2 linked regions of the Desulfatitalea tepidiphila genome follow. The protein of the gene in region 1 interacts with the protein of each later gene in a pairwise test. Links are inferred from orthologs where the notes say so. Each region holds a gene or a part of one and is shown on either strand. Other genes may lie near its edges.

The links.
Region 2: the proteins of secD (region 1) and pheT interact in binary tests that used the Escherichia coli proteins (3 or more experiments, as listed by UniProt). The link is inferred for Desulfatitalea tepidiphila from one-to-one orthologs.

The regions. Positions count from the first base shown.
Region 1 is NZ_BCAG01000003.1:334,716-351,371, reverse strand. Bases 7,658-10,617 are described here. They hold secD (protein translocase subunit SecD), read left to right. Parts: upstream 7,658-8,325; coding sequence 8,326-9,909; downstream 9,910-10,617. Other genes in these bases: secF (protein translocase subunit SecF), read left to right, coding at 9,990-10,617; yajC (preprotein translocase subunit YajC), read left to right, coding at 7,826-8,194; DFT_RS06140 (Rne/Rng family ribonuclease), read left to right, coding at 7,658-7,710. Outside these bases: DFT_RS06170 (hypothetical protein), read right to left, coding at 1-188; DFT_RS06165 (FtsB family cell division protein), read right to left, coding at 198-488; murein biosynthesis integral membrane protein MurJ, read right to left, coding at 485-2,152; rpsT (30S ribosomal protein S20), read left to right, coding at 2,220-2,486; DFT_RS06150 (LPS-assembly lipoprotein LptE), read right to left, coding at 2,583-3,140; leuS (leucine--tRNA ligase), read right to left, coding at 3,229-5,823; more of DFT_RS06140, read left to right, coding at 6,241-7,657; more of secF, read left to right, coding at 10,618-11,018; DNA-processing protein DprA, read left to right, coding at 11,023-12,126; topA (type I DNA topoisomerase), read left to right, coding at 12,313-14,589; DFT_RS06110 (MarR family winged helix-turn-helix transcriptional regulator), read left to right, coding at 14,614-15,174; DFT_RS06105 (hybrid sensor histidine kinase/response regulator), read left to right, coding at 15,419-16,656. UniProt on the Escherichia coli protein: Part of the Sec protein translocase complex. Interacts with the SecYEG preprotein conducting channel. SecDF uses the proton motive force (PMF) to complete protein translocation after the ATP-dependent function of SecA.
Region 2 is NZ_BCAG01000006.1:385,554-390,549, forward strand. The notes cover bases 1,219-4,278. They hold pheT (phenylalanine--tRNA ligase subunit beta), read left to right. Parts: upstream 1,219-1,571; coding sequence 1,572-3,986; downstream 3,987-4,278. Other genes in these bases: pheS (phenylalanine--tRNA ligase subunit alpha), read left to right, coding at 1,219-1,541; DFT_RS21720 (MerR family transcriptional regulator), read left to right, coding at 4,092-4,278. In the rest of the region: rpmI (50S ribosomal protein L35), read left to right, coding at 1-80; rplT (50S ribosomal protein L20), read left to right, coding at 92-439; more of pheS, read left to right, coding at 534-1,218; more of DFT_RS21720, read left to right, coding at 4,279-4,442; ribosome maturation factor RimP, read left to right, coding at 4,773-4,996.

The sequences.
Region 1 (16,656 bases):
TCTCTCAGGGTAGGCGCCTGCCGCCTGACAATCTCCTGTTCGATATCTTTCAAAGCCCTTTTCAATTCTGCGTCCTTCGGATTTTGGGCTGCAAGATGACGATATATTTCGGCTGCTTTGAGCAAATAACCCTGCTCGGCATACAGCCTGGCCATGGTCGCCGTGTAGAACTCGGATGATTCGGTCATCTCCTCAGGTTACCTGGTGTTGCTTTTAAATTTAAAAATGAGTTCGTCGGAGCGGATCATGCCAAGCTCCTGGCGGGCGACATTTTCAAGAAATGCCGGATCGTTCTGTAACCGATCGATGGTCCGGTACATCTGCAGAATTTCTTGTGTGAGGGCTTCATTTGCACTCACCAATTGGGCATGGGCCGATTGCATGCGGCGCCGCTCGAGCCATCCATTGTCGCCGAAAACGATCACCAGAAGGAGATAAAACATGGCGATGCCGGCCAAAACGATCGATATTTTCTGTTTACGGTTCACGCCTGCGGTGACCTTCTCCGAATTATGTACATCAGGGTTTGAAGCTCCGGCATTCTCAGGATACGCGCCAATACACCGAACATGGCCGCGCCGATGAGGATACAGCCCAAAAGACCCGGCAGCAGGGCCACGCCGGCCTTAGGGTCATGGGGCAGCAGCCACCTGGCAGCGATCCACACGCCGGCCGCCATGCCCGCCGCGCAGACGGATGATCGCAACGCGGATAATGCGATCGACCGCCCGCCTATCGTTCCCAGTCTCTTCCGCAAGGCAAAGCCCAGCAATCCGATGTTCAACATGGAGGCGAGCGTGAACGCCAGTGCGAGGCCGTCGTGCCGCATCGGCCCCATCAGTGCCAATCCCAGAATCAAGTTGGCTGCAATGGTCAAAAGCGCGATCTTCAACGGTGTACGGGTGTCTTTCAACGCATAGAAGACATTCAGAACGACACGCACCGCCGAAAACGCCCATAATCCGATGCTATAGTACAACAAGGCACTGGCCGTCAATCGCGTGGAATCCAGATCGAACGCCCCCCGTTGAAATAACATGGCGATGATCGGTTCGCGCAGCACGATCAAACCGGCCATGGCCGGCAGGGTGACAAACAAGACCAGCCGGATGGCCTCATTGAAGGTGTGACGCATGGCATCGTATCGCTGCATGACCGCCTGGCGCGCCAGGGTCGGCAAGGCGGCCGTGGCGGCCGCGATGCCGAAGATGCCCAGGGGAAACTGGAGCAGTCGGTCGGCGTAGTAGAGATAGGAGATGCTGCCCTGATGCAGCATCGAGGCCAGGATAGTGATCACCAGGTTGTTGATCTGATAGACGGCCGCGCCGCACAGCACCGGTGCCAGCATGGCCCCGATCTGTTTGAAGGCCGGATGCCACCATGGTGCGGGGCGCCATAAAAATATCCTGTTTTTTAGCAAAAACGGCAGCTGCAGCCCCAATTGCAGGGCGCCCCCCACGACCACGCCCACGGCGAGCCAGTACACCAACTCCTGCTGGCTGTCGACCCACAGCGAGCCGACCGCAATTGCCGCGATCATGGACACGTTCAAGCAGACAGGCGCCAGGGCGGGGGCGGCAAAATGCCCCAATACATTGAGCAATGCCATGCACAAGGCGACCAATCCGATAAAAAAGATGTAGGGAAACATGGTGCGGGTCAACGACACGGTGAGATCGAATTTTTCGACCGAATCGGCAAAGCCCGGCGCGAGGATATGAACCAGCAAAGGGGCCGCCGCCATGCCGGCCAAGGCCGCCGTTAACAAACAGGCGGCCAGGAAACGCGCTGCGCTGCCGGCCAGGCGATCGGCTTCGGTGCGTCCTTGCTGGTAGAGACACTCTGTATAGGCCGGCACGAAGACGATACTCAGCGATCCCTCGCCAAACATGCGCCGCAGCAGATTGGGTATGCGAAAAGCCGCGATGAAGGCATCGGATATCATCCCGGTCCCGAAAAAAGAGGCAATGGCTATATCCCGTACGGCACCCAACACCCGGCTGAACAGGGTTGCGGCCCCCACCACACCGGCCGCTTTGGCGATGACAACCCCATCGCTACCTTGCACACCGGGGGTGGAATCGAGATGAAGGTGTGCCTCGTGGGAAGGCGTTTCGGCACCCGGGATTTCCTTGTCGAAACCTGTTGACATGCTATAGAGATACCTATATAGAGTTTCGTTTTATAAAGCTACAAATCAATGTGAAAGGAGCATTTCAGTGGCCAACCATAAATCAGCCCTCAAGCGCGCCGGCCAGAACGAAACACGGCGCATGCGAAATAAGACCGTCAAGACCCGTGTCAAACATGTGGTCAAGGAGGTCCGCCAGGCCGCCGCAGCCAAATCGGTCGAAACGGTCGATGCGTCGCTGCGGACGGCTCAGTCGACGATTGACAAGGCAGTGAAAAAAGGCGTTTTGCACAAACGCACCGCCGCCAGAAAAGTTGCCCGCCTGGCCAAGCTGTCCCAAACCATCAAATCCTGATTCCGGATCTCAAAGCAAAGCACCCGGCGCGAGAACGGCCGAGTGCTTTGCTTGCTATGCTATCCAGCCCCGAATACCCGGGGCCACCCAATATTTTTAAAATGAGCCCGTGAGGCGCTCGTACAGATATTCGGCCAGCCGTTCGGATACCTGTCCGATGGCCAGCCGTTTGTTCAGATCGGTGGCGGCCTTGCTGTCTCCCACGGGATACGCCTGCTCGGCCCTCAGCCCCCTCACCTGCCACACCACCTTGCCACCCCGATCCTTCAAAACAAACGAGGCTGTCATGATCACCCGGCGCTCGACGGCGGTCAACGTGCCGCCACGGGAAAGGGTTGCCGTGGAGAGCCGGTCGATGGTACCCGACAAACGGGCATCGGCCTCCTTTGGCCCGACCACCAGGTCCTGCCGCCTGCGGGTCATCTCATCGATCACGGCGTTGGTCAGCGTCGTCTCCAGCCCGGACTCGGCCGAACGATTGGTGAAAACCTCCACCGCGATGGTCTGCACCCCACCGGGCAGCTGACCCGGCCCGGCAAACTGATAACCGCAAGCCGTCAGCAGGCATAGGGAAAGGACGAGAAACGTCCACCCGCCGGCCGGAGGCCATTTGGCGTACCGCTTGATGTCGACCCCCTGTTCACGACCCGTCACGGCAACCTCTCATCTATTAGGTAGACCGAATTCCTTCACTTTAAACTTTACACTTCGAACTTGACACTTTTCGTTACGCTGCTGTCGCCTAAACGACAATGTTGACCAATTTGTTTTTCACGACGACGATCTTCTTGGGCGCCTTGTCGCCGACGAACTTCTGCACCCGTTCATCCGCCAGTGCAAGCTGCTTCACGGTATCGTCATCCGTGTCCACGGCGGTCGTAAACCGGCCGCGCAGTTTGCCGTTGACCTGAACGACGATGGTGGCCTCTTCCTGGACCAGTGCATCCTTGCGCCAGACCGGCCAGGGCACGGCGAGCGTGCTTTGGGCATGCCCCAGGGCATGCCAGAGCTCCTGGGCAAAATGGGGCACGATGGGGGACAGCAGCAGAATGACCGTCTCCAGGGCATGCCGCATGACGCCCTTGCGCTGATCCGCACCGCCGTCGTCGGGGCCGACCGCATGCATCTGGTTGACCAACTCCATGACGGCGCTGATGGCCGTGTTGAAATGGAAACGATCTTCGATGTCGCGGGTCACCTTTTCGATGGTCTGGTGCGCCTTTCGGTAAGTCTGCCGCAAAGTGTCGGGAAGCGATTCGACCGGACCGTCGTAAGAGGCCACGCCCTGCACCACGTCCAGCCAGGTGCCGGCCAACCGCCAGACCCGATTGAGGAAGCGCGCGCTTCCTTCTACCCCCTGGTCGCTCCACTCCAGGTCTCGTTCCGGCGGCGCGGCAAAGAGGCAGAACAGGCGCGTCGTATCGGCTCCGTACCGTTCGAGCAACACATTGGGGTCCACCACGTTGCGCTTGGATTTGGACATCTTTTCCACCCGCCCGAGGGTGATCGGCCGATCGCAGAGGGTGCAGTAAAGCGTGCCCCGCTCTTCGCGCGCCTGCTCGGGAAACAGATAGCCGTGTTGGGGACAGGACATGGTTTCCTTGCACACCATGCCCTGGGTCAAAAGGCGGGTGAACGGCTCTTTGTAATCGATCAAACCGATGTCGTGAAGTACGCGGGTGAAGTAGCGGGAATAGAGCAGGTGCAGAATGGCATGCTCCACACCGCCGATATATTGATCCACCGGCATCCAGTAAGCCACCGCGTCGCGATCGAACATGGCCTCGTTGCATTTGGGACTGCAATAGCGCTCGAAATACCAGGACGACTCGACGAAGGTGTCCATGGTATCGGTTTCCCGGCGCGCATCGGTGCGCCCGCACTTGGGGCAGGTCGTCCGGGCGAAATGGTCGAGGGTGGGCAACGGCGAGCGGCCGCCGGCGAGCAGATGGGCATCCTCGGGCAGCACGATGGGCAGATCGGCCTCGGGAACCGGAACCGTCCCGCACGTATCACAATAGATCATGGGGATGGGGGCGCCCCAGTAGCGCTGGCGCGAAATCCCCCAATCCCGCAGCCGGTAACTGATCGCCCGCCGGCCCAGCCCCTTGGCCTCGAGCAGGTCGGCGATCTTTTCCATCGCCTGGCGATTGGGTTGCCCGTCGAACGCTCCGGAATTGACCATCAGACCGTCGCCGGCATACGCTTCCGTCATCTGGGCGGCGACCAGGGTCTCGCCTTCCGGGTTGACCACCGGGATGATGGGCAGGTCATATTTCCTGGCGAAATCGAAATCGCGCTGATCGTGAGCCGGTACGGACATGACCGCTCCGGTCCCGTACTCCATGAGAGCGAAATTGGCCGTATAGATCGGCATGCGCCGGCCGGTCACGGGATTGATGCAATATTTGCCGGTAAAGACCCCCTCTTTCTCGTAAGTTTCCACCGCCTTGCTGGTGCGCTCCTGCAGGCTGATGCGCTCGATGAAATCGGACACCGCCGCCGCCTGTTCGGTTCCGGCCGCCAACTGGGGCACCAGGGGATGTTCGGGGGCCAGACACATGAAAGTGGCGCCGAAAACAGTGTCGTGGCGGGTGGTGAAGACTGGTATCACCGTGTCGCTCTCCTCCACCGCGAATCGGATCTCGGCCCCCTGGCTGCGACCGATCCAGTTCTTTTGCATGGTGGTCACCTTTTCCGGCCACCCGGGCAACTGATCGCAATGGACGAGCAGATCCTCGGCGTAATCGGTGATGCGGAAAAACCACTGATTGAGCTTCTTTTGCCTGACCGGCTGGCCGCAGCGCCAGCACATGCCGGCTTCGACCTGCTCGTTAGCCAGTACGGTCTGGCACGGTTCACACCAGTTGACATAAGCCTCCTTGCGGTAGGCCATGCCTTTCTCGTACATCTTGAGAAACAGCCACTGCTCCCAACGATAATAATCCGGCGTGCAGGTGGTCACCTCCCGGCTCCAGTCGTAGGAAAAACCGAGCTGTTTTAGCTGGTTGCGCATATAGGCGATGTTATCGTAGGTCCATTCGGCCGGATGGGTGTTGTTGGCGATGGCGGCGTTTTCCGCCGGCATGCCGAACGCATCCCACCCCATGGGATGCAGCACGTTGAACCCCTGCATCCGCTTGTAACGCGCCACGACGTCTCCGATGGTATAATTGCGAACATGGCCCATGTGAATCTTGCCCGAAGGATAGGGAAACATCTCCAGCAAATAATATTTCGGCCGGTCGGCCTGGACATCCACCTCGAAGAGATGGCTCCGCTCCCACTCCTCTTGCCATTTTTGCTCAATCTTACGGGGATCGTATTGTTCATCCATCGCTTGTCACCTGAACCGGCTTGGCCGGACATTTAAATGTTCTGGTTCCAACTTTGACGGCGCCGTAAAAAGTTCGGAATTCGCTTTTCCCGTCATCCCGGCGAACACCGGGATCCAGTATTTTCAGTATGTTCTGGATGCCGGTGTTCGCCGGGATGGCGCCTTTGCGACTTTTTACAGTTTCATCAACTTTCAGCCATCAAAAAACAGAGCGCCGCGACGGCGCATGCGGCGCCATGGTCGTTTAAGATTTTGATTTCTCATGCCATAATTTTATTCAAAGTGCAAGATATGTGGGAAGTTGACAATCTGTTTGACTTAACCGCAGCAAACACATATGAATCAAAGCGTTACAGTCGCCTACGCCTGACGCCCCCCACGGCATTCACGTTATCGAAACACAGGAATAACCCATACATGAGCAGCAAAATTCTGATTAACGCCATCGACCCGGAAGAGGTTCGCATTGCCAAGGTCCAGGACAGCCGGATGGAGGAATTCCAGATCGAAATGGCCGGTCGTGAAATTCTCCATGGCAATATTTACAAAGCCATCATCACCCGTGTAGAGCCCAGTCTGCAAGCCGTGTTTGTCGATTTCGGCGGTGAACGCAACGGCTTTTTGCAACAGCACGAAATTCACAGCGACTATTTTCAGGAGAGTGACAGTGGTCAGCGGACGATCGACAATCTGGTCAAAAAAGGCCAGGAGATCATGGTCCAGGTGACCAAGGACCCCATGATGAAAAAGGGGGCCATGCTCACCACCTACATCTCGCTGCCCGGCCGCTACGTCGTGCTGATGCCGGGCACCAACAACCGCGGCATATCCCGTAAAATCGAGGATGAAGAGGAACGCAAGCGGCTCAAGGAGATTCTGGTCCAACTGAAAATCCCCGAAGGATTCGGCACCATCGTGCGTACCGCCGGCCAGGGCTGCACCAAGACCCAACTGGCCAAGGACATCAGCTACCTGCTGCGTTTGTGGCGCGACATCAAAAACCGGGGACTTCAGGAGACCGCCCCTGCCGCGCTCTACAAGGATCGCAGCCTGGCCGTTCGATCCGTGCGGGATTATCTGACACCGGATGTCAACGAGATCCTGATCGACGATGAAGCGGCCTTTCAGGAGGTGAAAAATTTCGTCCAGATCATCTCCCCGCGTCACAAGCGCATTGTCAAACACTACACCCTGGACAAGCCGATCTTTACCAAATACCAGCTCGAGGATCAGATCGCGACAATCTTCGAGAACCGGGTGCCCCTGAAATCCGGCGGTTCCATCGTGATCGAACAGACAGAGGCCCTGGTGGCCATCGATGTGAACTCCGGCCGAGGAACCCGCGAAAAGGACCTGGAGCAAACCGCCCTGAACACCAACCTTGAGGCGGCCGAGGAAGTGGCCCGACAGATTCGCCTGAGGGACCTGGGCGGTCTGATCGTGGTCGACTTCATCGACATGCGCGAAATGAAAAACCGCAACGCCATCGAACGCGCCTTGCGCGAACATGTCAAACGGGATAAAGCCCGGGTGCGTATCGGTCGAATTTCACAATTCGGCCTTTTGGAATTGGCCCGCCAGCGCCTGGCACCGTCCATCGAACTGGGAAGCCTGGTGGCCTGCCCCTATTGCAAGGGAAAGGGGTTGACCCCGTCCACCGAAACGCTGGCCTTGCGTTTTTTACGTCAACTCAAGACCATGACGCGCAAGAGCGGACTGCAGAGCGTGCACGGCAGCGTGCCCAAAGCGGTGGCGGACTATGTGCTCAACAAAAAACGCAAGGAAATCATTGAATTGGAAATGCAACGCGGCTTTTCCCTGACCATCGAGGGGGACGCCGGCATGCCGCCCCATGAATGCCATATCGATTGCTATCCCGAGTGTTGATCTGGAAGAAGGGTTTGACCTGCACCGACATTTCAAGTATACCAGCGCCGTCTTATGATGCACATCATTTAATGCTGCAAATTGTACTCTATTCTCGAAAGGGAGGTTTGACGATATGAATTTAGCCTATGCCATGGGCCAGGGAGGCGCCGCAGCAGCCGAAGGCGGCGGTGGACTTTTGGCCACGCCCCTGTTGCCCATCATTTTGATGTTGGCCATCATGTGGTTTCTTCTGATTCGCCCCCAGCAGAAAAAGCAAAAAGAGCATCGGGAAATGATCACCAACCTGAAAAAGGGGGACATGATCATCACCTCCGGCGGATTGTACGGCCGGATCACCGGGGTGAGCGAAGCCAACCTGACCGTGGAAATCGCGGACAAGGTACGCGTTAAAGTCAGCCGGGGACACGTCGCCGGTCTGGCCCAGACGAGCAAGCCGGATACACCGCCGGCGCCCAAAAAAGCCGATACCGACAAAAAATAAGCCCAGTCGCAAGGATGATACCCGCAGCAACACCGCAATCTTCAGCCAGGCCTGAGACGGTCTGACGGATCGGTGGGTGGCGGGTATCCTGATTTTGACTCGAGCACGGTTCGAACAAGAGGAACGAAGCATTGAAAACAACTTCCTGGCGTCCCATTGTCGTCATTGTGGTCCTGCTGGCCGCACTGGTCTATGTGCTGCCGACGCTTCAAATGGTCCTGGAAAAAAAAGAGTCTCCGACCTTATGGCCTCACAACAAAATCAACCTCGGGTTGGATCTGCAGGGCGGCATGCACCTGGTATTGCAGGTGGATACCGATAAGGCCGTTGAAAATACGGTGGATCGATCGTTCGACGAGCTGCGAGCGTTCATGCGTCAAAACGATATCCGTGTCGCGGCGTTGAAAAGAACGGATGCCACCACCTTTACAGTGGTGCTGGATGAACGTGAAGATGCCGACCGATCCAAGGGGTTGATCGCCGACGAATTCCGCGATTTCAACCTGGAAGACCGCACCCGCGAAGGGCAGCGTGAAATCGTCCTGCAGCTCAAATCAGACGAAATCGAACGAGTGAAAAAACTGTCGTTCGAAAAAGCCGTGTTGAAAGTCCGCAACCGGGTGGACGAATACGGCGCCCGCGAGCCGGATATCCGGCCCCAGGGCGAAGATCGCATCATCGTCCAGCTTCCCGGCGTCATCGATGCCGACAAGGCGCGCAAGGAAATCGGCCGTACCGGCAACCTGGAATTCAAGCTGGTCGATGAAAGCAACGATGTGCGCCAGGCACTCTCGGGCAGTGTCCCGCCCGGCAGCGAGATCCGCTATTATCGGAAAGACGACCCCGACATGGCCGGCCGTCCCATCCTCCTGAAGAAGGAAACCCTGCTGACCGGTGACTACCTGAGTGAGGCGCGCGTCAAATTCGATCCGGCCAACGGACAGCCCTACGTCGCCATCAAGTTCAACCCCAAAGGCGCCCGCATCTTCGCCGACATTACCGAAAAGCACATCCACGAGCGCCTGGCCATCGTCCTGGACAACGAGGTCTATTCGGCCCCGGAAATTCAATCCAAGATCACCGGTGAAGGCATGATTACCGGCAATTTTACGGACGACAGCGCCAAGAGCCTGGCCCTGGTGCTGCGCGAGGCCTTCCCCACGCCGGTGAAAATTTTATATGAAAAATCGGTGGGCCCCTCGCTGGGTGAAGACTCGATCCGCAAGGGACTGCTCTCCATGCTCATCGGCGGCGTGCTCGTGGTGCTCTTCATGATCGTCTACTACAAAGGTTCCGGGGTCATCGCCGATGCGGCCCTGGTGCTCAATATCATTCTCATCGCCGGTGGCCTGGCCGCTTTCAACGCAACCCTGACCCTGCCCGGCATCGCCGGCATCATCCTCACCATCGGCATGGCAGTCGACGCCAACGTATTGATTTTTGAGCGTATCCGAGAAGAGTTGCGCCTGGGCAAGACGGCTCGCGCAGCGGTCGACGCCGGCTTCGAACGGGCCACGCTGACCATCATGGACGCCAACGTCACCACCCTGATCGCGGCCGTCGTCTTGTTTCAATTCGGCAGTGGACCGGTCAAGGGCTTTGCCGTGACCCTCAGCCTGGGCGTCGTGGCCAGCCTGTTTACGGCCCTGATCGTATCGCGCGTCATTTTCGAATTTCTGCTGACCAAGCGTTCGATCAAGACCTTGAGCATTTAACCATGGGCCGCCAACGGCCATCTCGTTCGGACATCGTCATGCCGCGGGCATGCGTGAATTGATTCTGAGGAAAACCGACCATGCAGATCATTAAACCAGATGTAAATATCGACTTCGTGGGACGTCGTGTACTGGCCTATATTGTCTCGGCCATCCTGATCCTCATCACCATCGTGTCTCTCATTTTCCACGGTGGTCCCAAATACGGCATCGACTTTGCCGGTGGCGCCGAGTTGTTGATCCAGTTCGATCAACCGCTGCCCATCGAGGAGGTCAAGGCGGCCATGAACGCCCTTCAGCTCGAGGCCGTGGTCCAAAAATACGGGGAGGAAGCGGAGGATTTCTATCGCGTCCTGATTCCGGCCGCCGTGGCCGAGCAAGAGAATCTGGCACAAACCCTCAAGGAGGGCCTGGCCGCCCAGACCCAACGGCAGGTAACCCTGGAGTCGTTCGAAATGGTCGGTCCACAGGTGGGCCGCGACCTGCGTGAAAAGGCACTCCTGGCCATGTTCTTCGCCCTGCTCTTCATCGCCGTCTACATTTCAGGTCGATTCGAACTCAAATGGCTGCTCAGCGCGGCCGTGGCCGGCGCGCTGGCCTTCAGCGTCTACATTCTGCGGCTGGCCCACCTGAGCATCCCCATGCTGATGTTGGCCGCGGTGGTGGTCACCCTGGTTCTGTTTTATATATTGAACCTGAAATATGCCATGGGAGCCATCGTCGCCCTGATTCACGATGTCGCAATCACTGTGGGCTTTTTCTCCATTTTTCAAAAAGAGTTCACCCTGCCGATCATCGCCGCCCTGCTGACGATCATCGGTTATTCGCTGAACGACACCATCATCGTTTTCGACCGGATCCGTGAAAACCTGCGAAAATACCACAAGCTGCCCCTCGCCGAGACGATCAATCGCAGCATCAACGAGACCCTCAGTCGGACGATTCTGACCTCCGGGACCACCTTGATCGTGGTGCTCATGCTCTTTATCTTCGGCGGCGGCATCATCCACGATTTCGCCTTCGCCCTGCTGGTCGGCATCCTGGTGGGTACCTATTCGTCGATTTTTGTGGCCAGCCCGATCCTGCTGGCATGGCAAAAACGAAAATGATCGCATGAACGATATCGTCCCCTGGCTGACGCTCAAGAGTGTTCCGGGCGTCGGGAACCTGCTCATCAACCGGTTGCTCAAGAGCTTCGAATCGCCGGAAAAGGTATTGAAGGCTCCTACCGGCGCGTTGACCCGAGTGCCGGGCATCACCCCCAGAATCGCTGAGGCCATCCGACGGCAGCGCCCACCGGATACGGTGATGCGCGACATCGATCAGGTCTATAAAAAGGGGTACACGTTCGTGACCTGCCAGGACGAGGACTACCCTCCCTTGCTCCGGCACATCCCGGATCCGCCGCCTCTCCTTTACGTTTACGGCCGGTTGAGCCAGCTCCAGTACCCCCTGTCGGTCGTTGGTTCGCGCAGGGCCACCCCCTACGGCCGCAATACGGCCAGGAGCTTATGCCGACAGCTGGCCGAAAGCGGCGCCAACATCGTCAGCGGCATGGCCCTGGGCATCGACACAGCCGCTCACGAGGGTGCACTCGAGGCGGGTGGCGTTACGGTCGCCGTCCTGGGTTCGGGGTTGAACCATATTTATCCCGCTCAAAACCGAGAATTGTTTCATCGGATCGCCGAGCATGGGGCAGTGGTGACCGAATTCTCCATGGACGCTATCCCGGACGCCCACCACTTTCCCATGCGCAACCGCATCATCAGCGGCATGTCGCTGGGCACGGTAGTGGTCGAAGCCGCCCGCCGGAGCGGCTCCCTGATCACCGCACGACTGGCCGCCGAGCAAGGTAGGGAGGTCTTCGCCGTACCGGGCAACATTCACTCGGCCATGGCACGAGGTACCCACGACCTGATCAAACAGGGCGCCAAACTCGTTGAAACAGCCAACGACATCATCGAGGAGATTGCGCCTCAATTGGCCGTCGGGCATGAACCGCAACAGACGCGGCAGCCGGTCGGCCTTTCTGAGTTGGAACATCGGGTCTTCGAAGCCATCGGGGTCGACCCCGTGCATATCGACGATCTGGCAAGGGACCTGGGGCAGGCCATGGCGCCGCTGACCAGCATCTTGTCTCAACTGGAACTCAAGGGATTGGTCTGCCAGGAACCTGGCAAACACTTTGTCCGCCACGCGGACTATTGCGATTCTTGAGGGCCATGGCGGACCACCTGTTTCGTAGGCAATTTAAAAAAAGCGGCTGTATGAAACAACTTAATTTTATTTTATATTTCAGAAGGATAACGACCCTCGATCCAAAAATTCCTTGGTACCGATATTTACAATTGAACCGCCATGCGCTAGCATGATGCCCACTACATTTTGCTTCAGAGGTATATTGTGTCTTCAAAACCACTTGTCGTTGTTGAGTCTCCAACGAAAATTCGCACCATCAAAAAATATCTGGGCAATAATTTCAACGTGGCTGCCACCGTGGGCCACATCAAGGATTTGCCGGCCAAAGAGATCGGTATCGATATCGATAACAATTTCAAGCCGCTTTATCGGAGCATTCCCGGTAAACAGAAGGTGATCTCGGCGCTCAAGGCAGCGGCCGGCGAAGCCGATGACATCTACCTGGCACCCGACCCGGACCGGGAGGGAGAGGCGATCGCCTGGCATGCGGCCGAAGTGCTCAAAAAAAAGGGCCGCCGGTTTCATCGGGTCCTCTTTCACGAATTGACCCAAAACGGGATCCTCAAGGCCATTTCCCATCCTGAAGAGTTGAACAAGGATAAATACGAGGCGCAGCAGACGCGGCGGATTCTCGATCGCCTGGTTGGCTACCAGGTATCTCCGCTGCTGTGGAAAAAGGTCAAAGGCAACCTCAGTGCCGGCAGGGTCCAGTCCGTTGCGGTGCGCATCATCTGCGAACGCGAAAAGGCCATTCAGGAGTTTATTCCGCAAGAGTACTGGTCGATCACGGCCCTGCTCGAGGGTCAAACACCCCCTTCCTTTGAAGCCAAGCTGGTCAAAAAGAAGGGTGAGAAACTCGAGATCGCAGATGAGGCGGCGGCCACGGCTATCGTCGAGGAATTGAAAACGGCGCGGTACCAGGTGGCTAAGGTGGTCAAGAAAACGGTGCGCCGCAATCCACAGCCGCCGTTTACCACCAGCAAGCTGCAACAGGAAGCGATCCGCAAGTTGCGTTTTTCCGCCAAAAAAACCATGCTCATCGCCCAGCAGCTCTATGAAGGCATCGACCTGGGGCCGGGCGAACCGGTCGGCTTGATCACCTATATGCGCACCGACTCCACCCGCATTGCGGCCGAGGCGGCCCAGGAAGCCATCGATTGGGTGCGCCAGGCCCACGGCAACGATTATGCGCTGCAGGAGCCGCGCAACTTCGGCAACCGGAACAAAGTCCAGGACGCCCATGAAGCCATCCGCCCCACTTCGGTGAACCATACGCCCGAATCACTGGCCAAATATCTGAGCAAGGATCAGCTGGCGCTGTACCAGATGATCTGGCGGCGCTTCGTGGCCTCCCAGATGACGCCTGCCCAGATCGATCAAAACACCATCTCCATCGCCGCCGGCGACTACACCTTTACGGTCACAGGATCGTCGGTCAAATTTCCCGGGTTCATGACCGTTTACCAGACCGTCGACGAAGAGGCCGAAAACAGCCGAAAACAACAGCCCCTGCCGCCTTTGACCGAGGGGGATGAGCTCGATTTGAGGCAAATTCTGCCCAAACAGCATTTTACCCAGCCGCCGCCGCGGTTTACCGAAGCCTCACTGGTCAAGGAGTTGGAAGAAAACGGCATCGGCCGGCCGAGCACCTATGCGGCCATCTTGTCCACCATTCGCGACAAAGGTTATGTGGAGCTGATCAAGGGATACTTTCATCCGAGCGAACTGGGACTCATCGTCAATGATTTGCTGGTGCTCAGTTTTCCAGAGATCTTCAATGTGGAATTCACGGCCCGAATGGAAGACAACCTGGATCGCGTGGAGACGGCTGAACTGGACGCGGTCAGTGTCCTGAGCGATTTCTACGGGCCCTTCAAGCAGAAACTCACCGAGGCCGATGCGCGGATGCTCAGCGTCAAAGGCGTCGGCATTCCCACGGATATCGACTGCCCTCAGTGCAAGCGTCACAAGCTGCACATCAAGGTCGGCCGCAACGGGCATTTTCTGGCCTGCAGCGGCTATCCGGAGTGCACCTACTCACGAGATTACGTACGCGACGAACGCGGACATATCCAACCGGTCGAACCCAACCATGAAGCCGCCACCGATAAAGTCTGCCCCAAGTGCGGGAAACCCATGGTAGTCAAAAGAGGCAAATACGGTGAATTCCTGGCCTGCAGCGGATTCCCGGAATGCAATCACACCGAATCGATCAACGGCGGTTTCAATGGCAAAAGCACCGGCGTAAAGTGCCCGGAACCGGGGTGCACGGGACAGATCGTCGAAAAAAAATCGAAACGCGGAAAGGTGTTTTACGGCTGCGACCGCTATCCCGCATGTACCTTTGCCAGCTGGGACAAACCCGTCGACAAGCCCTGCCCGGCCTGCGGCAGCCCCTATCTCGTAGAAAAAACGACCAAGCGCGACGGCACCTTTTTATGTTGTGTAAACCGGGAATGCGGCTACAAGGAGCATGTGTAACCCCATGTCGACCGGCAAACGCCAATGACTAGTCCCTATGCTGAAAATATCCTGCGCTCGATCAGACGCATCACCCGGGCCATCGATCTGCACAGCAGGGAGCTCAGTGCGCGATTCAAACTGACCGTACCGCAACTGGTCTGCCTGCGGCAGCTCTATCTGCATGGCCCGTCCACCGCCGGCCACCTTTCGCGCCTGGTGTTTCTCAGCCAGGCCACGGTCACCGGTATTCTCGACCGCCTGGAATCCAGAGGCCTGATACGCCGGGAGCGCGGACGCCCGGACAGGCGTAAGGTGACCATCGCCTTAACGGACAAGGGGCAGGAAATCGCCGAATTAATGCCGTGGCCGCTCCAGGAAAGATTCGCACAGCGCCTTTCTGCCTTGCCCGAGGAGGAGCAAGCCGACATCGATCAGGTCCTCGACCGGATCGTCCACATGATGGCGGTCCAGGATGTCGATGCCTGGCCGATCGTCGGCGCCGGGGAATGGACGGACCCTTGTGCCCAGCCGGCAACCGCTCCCGAATCCGCTGCTCGAACAGCAACCTCCCGAACTGCATCGTCCAAAAAACGATTGTCTTAAGCGATCCCTATCCGATGCTTGACAGATCAAGGCCTTAACGCTAAAAATTGATGTAATTTCATTGCAATAGAAAAGCGTTGCAATCTGTGCAACGCTTTTCGACTGTGATGATGTACGGACCCGGCATGGACGATGATCGGTGCTCATTCAGAAGCAGGCAAATTCGGTGTCAATCGCATGTCAAGGCAGGGCCGACAGGCGACAAGGCGAGGCATCCTCAACACTTCCGGCAGGAGTTCACCCGATGACCGCTGACAGCAGCAATCGAAAGTCCGAACGACCAACCGAGAGGCAAACCGAACCCAATGAAGATCGACCGGTCCACTCACAGAATGACGACCCATCCCGAGAGTCCCCTGGGCATCCAACCGATCCGATACAAATCGAGGAAGCCCTGAGGCAAAGTGAACAAACCTATCGTAATTTGATGGACCTGGCGCCCGATTCGATCACGGTGACACGGCGCAGGGACGGCCGCTTCATGCAAGTGAACCGCACCTTTTGCGAGCGGACCGGGTACACGGTCCAGGAAGCCGTGGGCCGGACGATCTACGAGTTGGGCATTTACGCCAATCCATCGGATCGTGAACGCGTTATCGAGGCACTGGAGAGAGACGGCAAGATCGAGGGAATGGAGATTCAGTTCAAGTCCAAATCCGGGAAGATTCTCGACAATCTCATGTCCTCCCAGCCCATCACGTTTAAGGGGGAAGAATGCCTGCTGGTCGTCACGGCCAACATCAACTCGCTCAAACAGGCCCAGAGGGACCTTCGGGAAAAGGAAGCCAAGCTTCGCAACATCCTGGATCACATCACGGAAAGCTACTACGAAGTCGATCTGTCCGGCAACCTGACCTTTTTTAACGACACCCTCGTCCAAGTCTCCGGATACACTCGCGATGAGCTGATGGGCATGAATTTCAGGCAGTACACCGCACCCGAGGATGTTGACCGGATCTATGCCGTTTTCAATGACATCTTTCGAGGCGTCACCTCCAGCAGGATTGTAGACTACTGTGTAAAAAAAAAGGACGGCACCCCTAGAATCGTCGAAAGCTCCGTGAGCCTGTTGCGGGACGCATCGGGCGCCCCCATCGGTTTTTACGGCATACTGCGGGACCGCACCGACCAGAGAAAGGCCGAGGATGCCCTGCGCCAAAGCGAAGAGAGCCACCGCGGCATCCTCGAACTGGCGCCGGATTCGATCACTGTGGTCGACCTTCAAGAGGGGCGATATCTCCAGGTCAACGATGCATTTTGCCGATTGAGCGGTTATTCGGCTGAGGAGGCCCTCGGCCGGACCCCACTGGAACTGGGGGTGTATCGCGATCCCCGGGATCGGGACCGGCTCGTCGAACAGGTCAAAAAACACGGCAACGTCGAAGGCCTGGAAATTCAATATCGAAACAGATCCGGGCAGGTTTTGGATGCCATCGTATCGGCCCGGCAGATTCGGTTTCGCGATCGGGAATGCCTGCTGGT
Region 2 (4,996 bases), on another replicon or contig:
GCAAACGGGGACTGCGGCAGCCACAATTGATCAAGGCCAGCGACATGAAAGAAGTGCGCCGGTTGCTGCCCAACGGATAAGGAGAAAGATCATGCGTATCAAAAGAGGATTCAAGGCCCGCCGACGGCGTCAAAAGGTGTTGAAGCTGGCCAAGGGTTTCCGCGGCGGCCGCAGCAAATTGTTCCGTACGGCCGCCGATTCGGTCGACAAGGCACTCAACTACGCCTACCGGGATCGACGCCAGCGCAAGCGGGATTTCAGGCGCCTGTGGATCGCCCGCATCAATGCGGCGGTGCGAATGAACGACCTGTCTTACAGCAAATTTATCAGCGGATTGAAAAAGGCCAATGTCGCTTTGGACCGCAAGGTGCTGGCTGAGCTTGCCTTGTCCGACCCCACCGGTTTTTCCAGAATCGCTGCATTGGCTTCGCAACAGTAGCCGCTTTTCCCATCGGGAAAACTACCCATACTGCGGCCGTCCTTTCGAGTGACGGCCGCAGGTCATATTGGCAACCATCGAACAAAAAGAGACTATCGTGGAGAGTATCGATCAAATCCGCGCAGCGGCGCTGAAAGAGATTGACACAGCGACCACCGTCGACGCCGTACAGGACATCAATACCAGGTACCTGGGCCGCAAGGGGCTGATGACCCAGGCCTTGCGCGCCGTCTCCCAGTTGCCCGCAGACGATCGACCGGCCGCCGGCCGCAAGGCCAACGAGGTCAAGCAGGCCATTGCCGCGGCCTGCCTGGCGGCCCTGGAACGCATCGAGAGGGACGGCGCGGACCAGTCGGCGGGAATCGACGTCTCGCTGCCCGGCCGAAAGACTGCCCCCGGATCACGTCATCCCATCACCCTCATCACCACCCGCATCTGCGATATCTTCACCAGGATGGGATTCGAAGTGGTGGAAGGCCCGGAAGTGGAAAGCGACTACTACAACTTCGAGGCCTTGAACATTCCCAAAGACCATCCTGCCCGCGACATGCAGGATACGTTTTACGTGTCGGACGACATCGTCCTGCGCACCCACACCTCTCCCACTCAGCCGAGGGTCATGGAGAAACGGCAGCCGCCGGTGCGCATCATCGCCCCGGGAAAGGTCTACCGCTGCGATTCGGATATCACCCATACGCCCATGTTCCATCAGGTCGAAGGGTTGCTCGTGGACGAAAACGTCTCTTTCGGCGATCTGAAAGGCACCCTGACGAGCTTCGTGCACCAGATGTTCGACACCCAGACCCGGGTGCGTTTCCGTCCCAGCTTTTTCCCCTTCACCGAACCCAGCGCCGAGGTCGACATCCTCTGTGTCATCTGCCGCGGCAAAGGCTGCCGGGTCTGCTCCCAGACCGGATGGCTTGAAATCCTCGGATCCGGCATGGTTCACCCGGCCGTTCTGGAAAATGTCGGCTACGATACGGCCCGGTACACCGGCTTCGCCTTCGGCATGGGGGTCGAACGCATCGCCATGCTCAAATACGGCATCGACGACATCCGCAGATATTATGAAAACGACATCCGCTTCCTCAGACAGTTCTAGCGCGGCAAATTTGAAGCGAGCAGGTAGATCATGAAAATTAGTTTGAGCTGGTTGCAAGATTATGTTCCGGTAAAAATGGAGGTCGATCGTCTGGCCCACCTGCTGACCATGGCGGGTTTGGAGGTCGAAGCGATCGAGGAGCGTTTCGCCTACCTGGACCAGGTGCTCGTCGCCAGGATCCGCGAGATCTCCCCCCATCCCAATGCCGACAAGCTGAAGCTCTGCACCGTGGACACCGGCCAGGGCACCTGCCGGGTCGTCTGCGGTGCGCCCAATGCAGCCGAGGGCATGCTGGCCCCGCTGGCCACAGTCGGCTGCGAACTTCCCAACGGTACCGTGGTTCAAATCGGCACGATTCGGGGGCAAGCTTCGGAAGGCATGCTCTGCAGTGCGGCCGAACTCGCCCTGGGGGCGGACGACTCGGGCTTGATGGCGCTGGAGGGCGACCTGCCGCCCGGCACGCCGCTGAACCAGGCCCTGAAGCTGACCGACGCGGTTCTCGAGATCGGCCTCACCCCCAACCGGCCCGATTGCCTGAGTGTGATCGGCATCGCCCGGGAAGTGGCCGCCCTGGACAGCGCCTCGATCCGGCGCCCGGAGATCCGGCTGCCCGAAACCCATGGCCGCATCGAACAGATGACCTCGGTGACCATCGAATCCCCGGATCACTGCCCGCGCTATGCGGCCCGGGTGGTGGAAAACATTACGGTCGGCCCCTCTCCCTTCTGGCTGCAGGACCGCCTCCGATCCGTGGGTTTGCGGCCGATCAACAATATCGTGGACATCACCAACTTCGTGATGATGGAAACCGGTCAACCCCTGCACGCTTTCGACTTCGACAGATTGGCCGAAAATCGCATCGTGGTGCGCACCGCCGGTGCCGGCGAACACTTCACCACCTTGGACGGCAAGGAGCGCATCCTGGAAGCGGACATGCTGATGATCTGCGACGGCCGGAAGCCGGTGGCCGTGGGCGGCGTGATGGGCGGCCTGAACTCGGAGATAGATCCGGGAACCACCCGCGTGCTCATTGAAAGCGCCTACTTCAACCCCATCAGCATCCGCAAGACCGCCAAGCGCCTGGGCATCAACTCCGATGCCTCCCATCGTTTCGAGCGGGGGGTGGATCCGAAAGGCACGCGCTATGCGCTGGATCGCGCCGCCCAACTGATGGTTGACATCGGCAACGGGCAACTGGTCGAAGGGTGCATCGATGTGACCTATGACCTGCCCCAGGCCCCGACATTGGAACTGAGCGTATCGGCGACCAACCGTCTGCTGGGCACGGCGGTCGAACGCGACGAGATCGCACGCCTGCTCACGGAAATTGAATTTGAGACAGCCATCAAGGGCGACGACCTGCTGACAGTGGCGACCCCAAGCTTCCGGGTGGATGTCAGCCGTCAGGAAGACCTCATGGAAGAGGTGGCCCGGCGCATGGGATATGACAACATCCCGGTCACCTTTCCGACCCTGCCTGCGGCCATCCAGCCACCGCCCAAACTGCTGACCCAACGCCAGCGAATGCGCGACCTGCTGGCCGGTATGGGCTTCACGGAAACGATCAACTACAGTTTCGTGCACAACGATTCCTGCCGACGCTTGCGGTTGCCTGAAGCAGATCCGCGCTGCCGCCAGTTGGCCATCCTCAACCCGCTGAGCGAAGACCAAGCCGTCATGCGCACCAGCTTGATACCCGGCATGCTCGAAACCATGCGGCGCAACCTCTCTTACCAGTCCAGAAACCTGAAGCTGTACGAAACCGGCAAGATCTTCATCAGCGAAGGAAACGACCGCCAACCGGTTGAAAAGGACATGCTCGTCGCCTTGTGGAGCGGGGATCGCATCGATCAACAGTGGCACACCAGGCCTGTACCGTGCGATTTTTACGATATCAAAGGGGCCGTGGAGGGGGTACTCGAAGGGTTGCGCGTCGCGCCGGTTCGGTTTACGCGGCTCGAGCCCGAGCAGTGCACCTACTTGCGTTACGGGGTTGCCGCTAAAATCATGGTGGCCGGAAATGAGGTGGGCCTCGTCGGCCAGGTCCATCCCAAGGTGTGCGGCGTTTACGAGCTGAAGCAGGACGCGTTCATTTTCGAACTGGACCTGGCCCGGCTTCTGCCCCATATTCCGGAAACGATCCAGTTTACGGCGCTGCCCAAGTATCCGCCGACCGCACGGGACACCACCTTGATCCTGGACGAGGCCATAGAAGCGGCGGAAATGCTCCGTCTGGTGGATCAGATGGACGAATCCCTGGTCGAAGAGGTCCGGCTGTTCGACGTATTCCAGGGTGCCCCCATCACCGAGGGCCGCAAAAGCGTCTCGCTGCGCATCGTCTACCGATCGGGGGAAAAAACCTTGGAAGACGAAGAGGTGAACCGCCTGCACAAACGCATTACCGATCGGCTGGTAGACCACTTCAATGCAGGCCTGCCCACTTGACCGAAGCGCCAGGCGCGCAGTGGACATGACCACCCGACGGGGATAAGCTTTAGGGGAACGCCGGTCACCATCGCCGGCACGCTCCAAAAGTAAAAAGGAGCGCTGATGAATGCACCGACAGAAAACCCGCCCGACATTCCGGACAAGCTTTTTTTCCGCATCGGCGAAGTGAGCCGCATTGCCCAGGTTCCACCGAGCGTGCTGCGATTCTGGGAAAATGAGTTTCCGCGCATCAAACCGCAGCGCACCGATGCCGGGCAAAGGCTCTACCGCCGCAGCGACGTCGAATTGATCCTATGGATCAAACACTTGCTTTACGAGCGCAAGTTTACGATAAAAGGCGCCCGCCAGCATCTCAAAAAAGGCCGCTCCGATGCCGCCGTGGCCCCCGATAAGGATACCGTCATCAAAGAGCTGTACGCTGAATTGAAAGCGATCAGGGACATGCTTGGATAGAATGTTGACGAACCGATGAAACCGGTTGACATCATTGAAAGGCTGTCCTATATAGGGCTTCTGCGAGCGGGCATAGCTCAGTTGGTAGAGTACAAGCTTCCCAAGCTTGGTGTCGCGAGTTCGAATCTCGTTGCCCGCTCCACCCAAAAGTCCGGTATTTCATCTGAACCGAACTTGGTAAAGTAGAGGCAAAGTAGGTGCGGCTTTGAACTTGTGATTCAGATGATCGGTTCCAAATAGCGGATACGCGCATCCTTCTTGAGAAGGATCTACTTTACAGGGGAACGGGCTTCAAGCCCGTTTTTGTTTTTTCGCCAGGAGGGCAGGCAGATGGTGGCCGGTAACGACGATAGTGCGCTTTCCGTGGTCGGAATCACGGGCAATCCGATCGTCGGTCGGGTCTGGCAGGTGGCCGAACCACTGTGCCAAAGCGAGGGCGTAGAGCTGGTGCACGTGGAGTACCAACGCGAACCGGGTGGCCGTACGCTGCGTGTCTACCTGGACAAGCCCGGTGGTATCACCCTCGACGATTGTGCCCGCATCAGTCGTCAGTT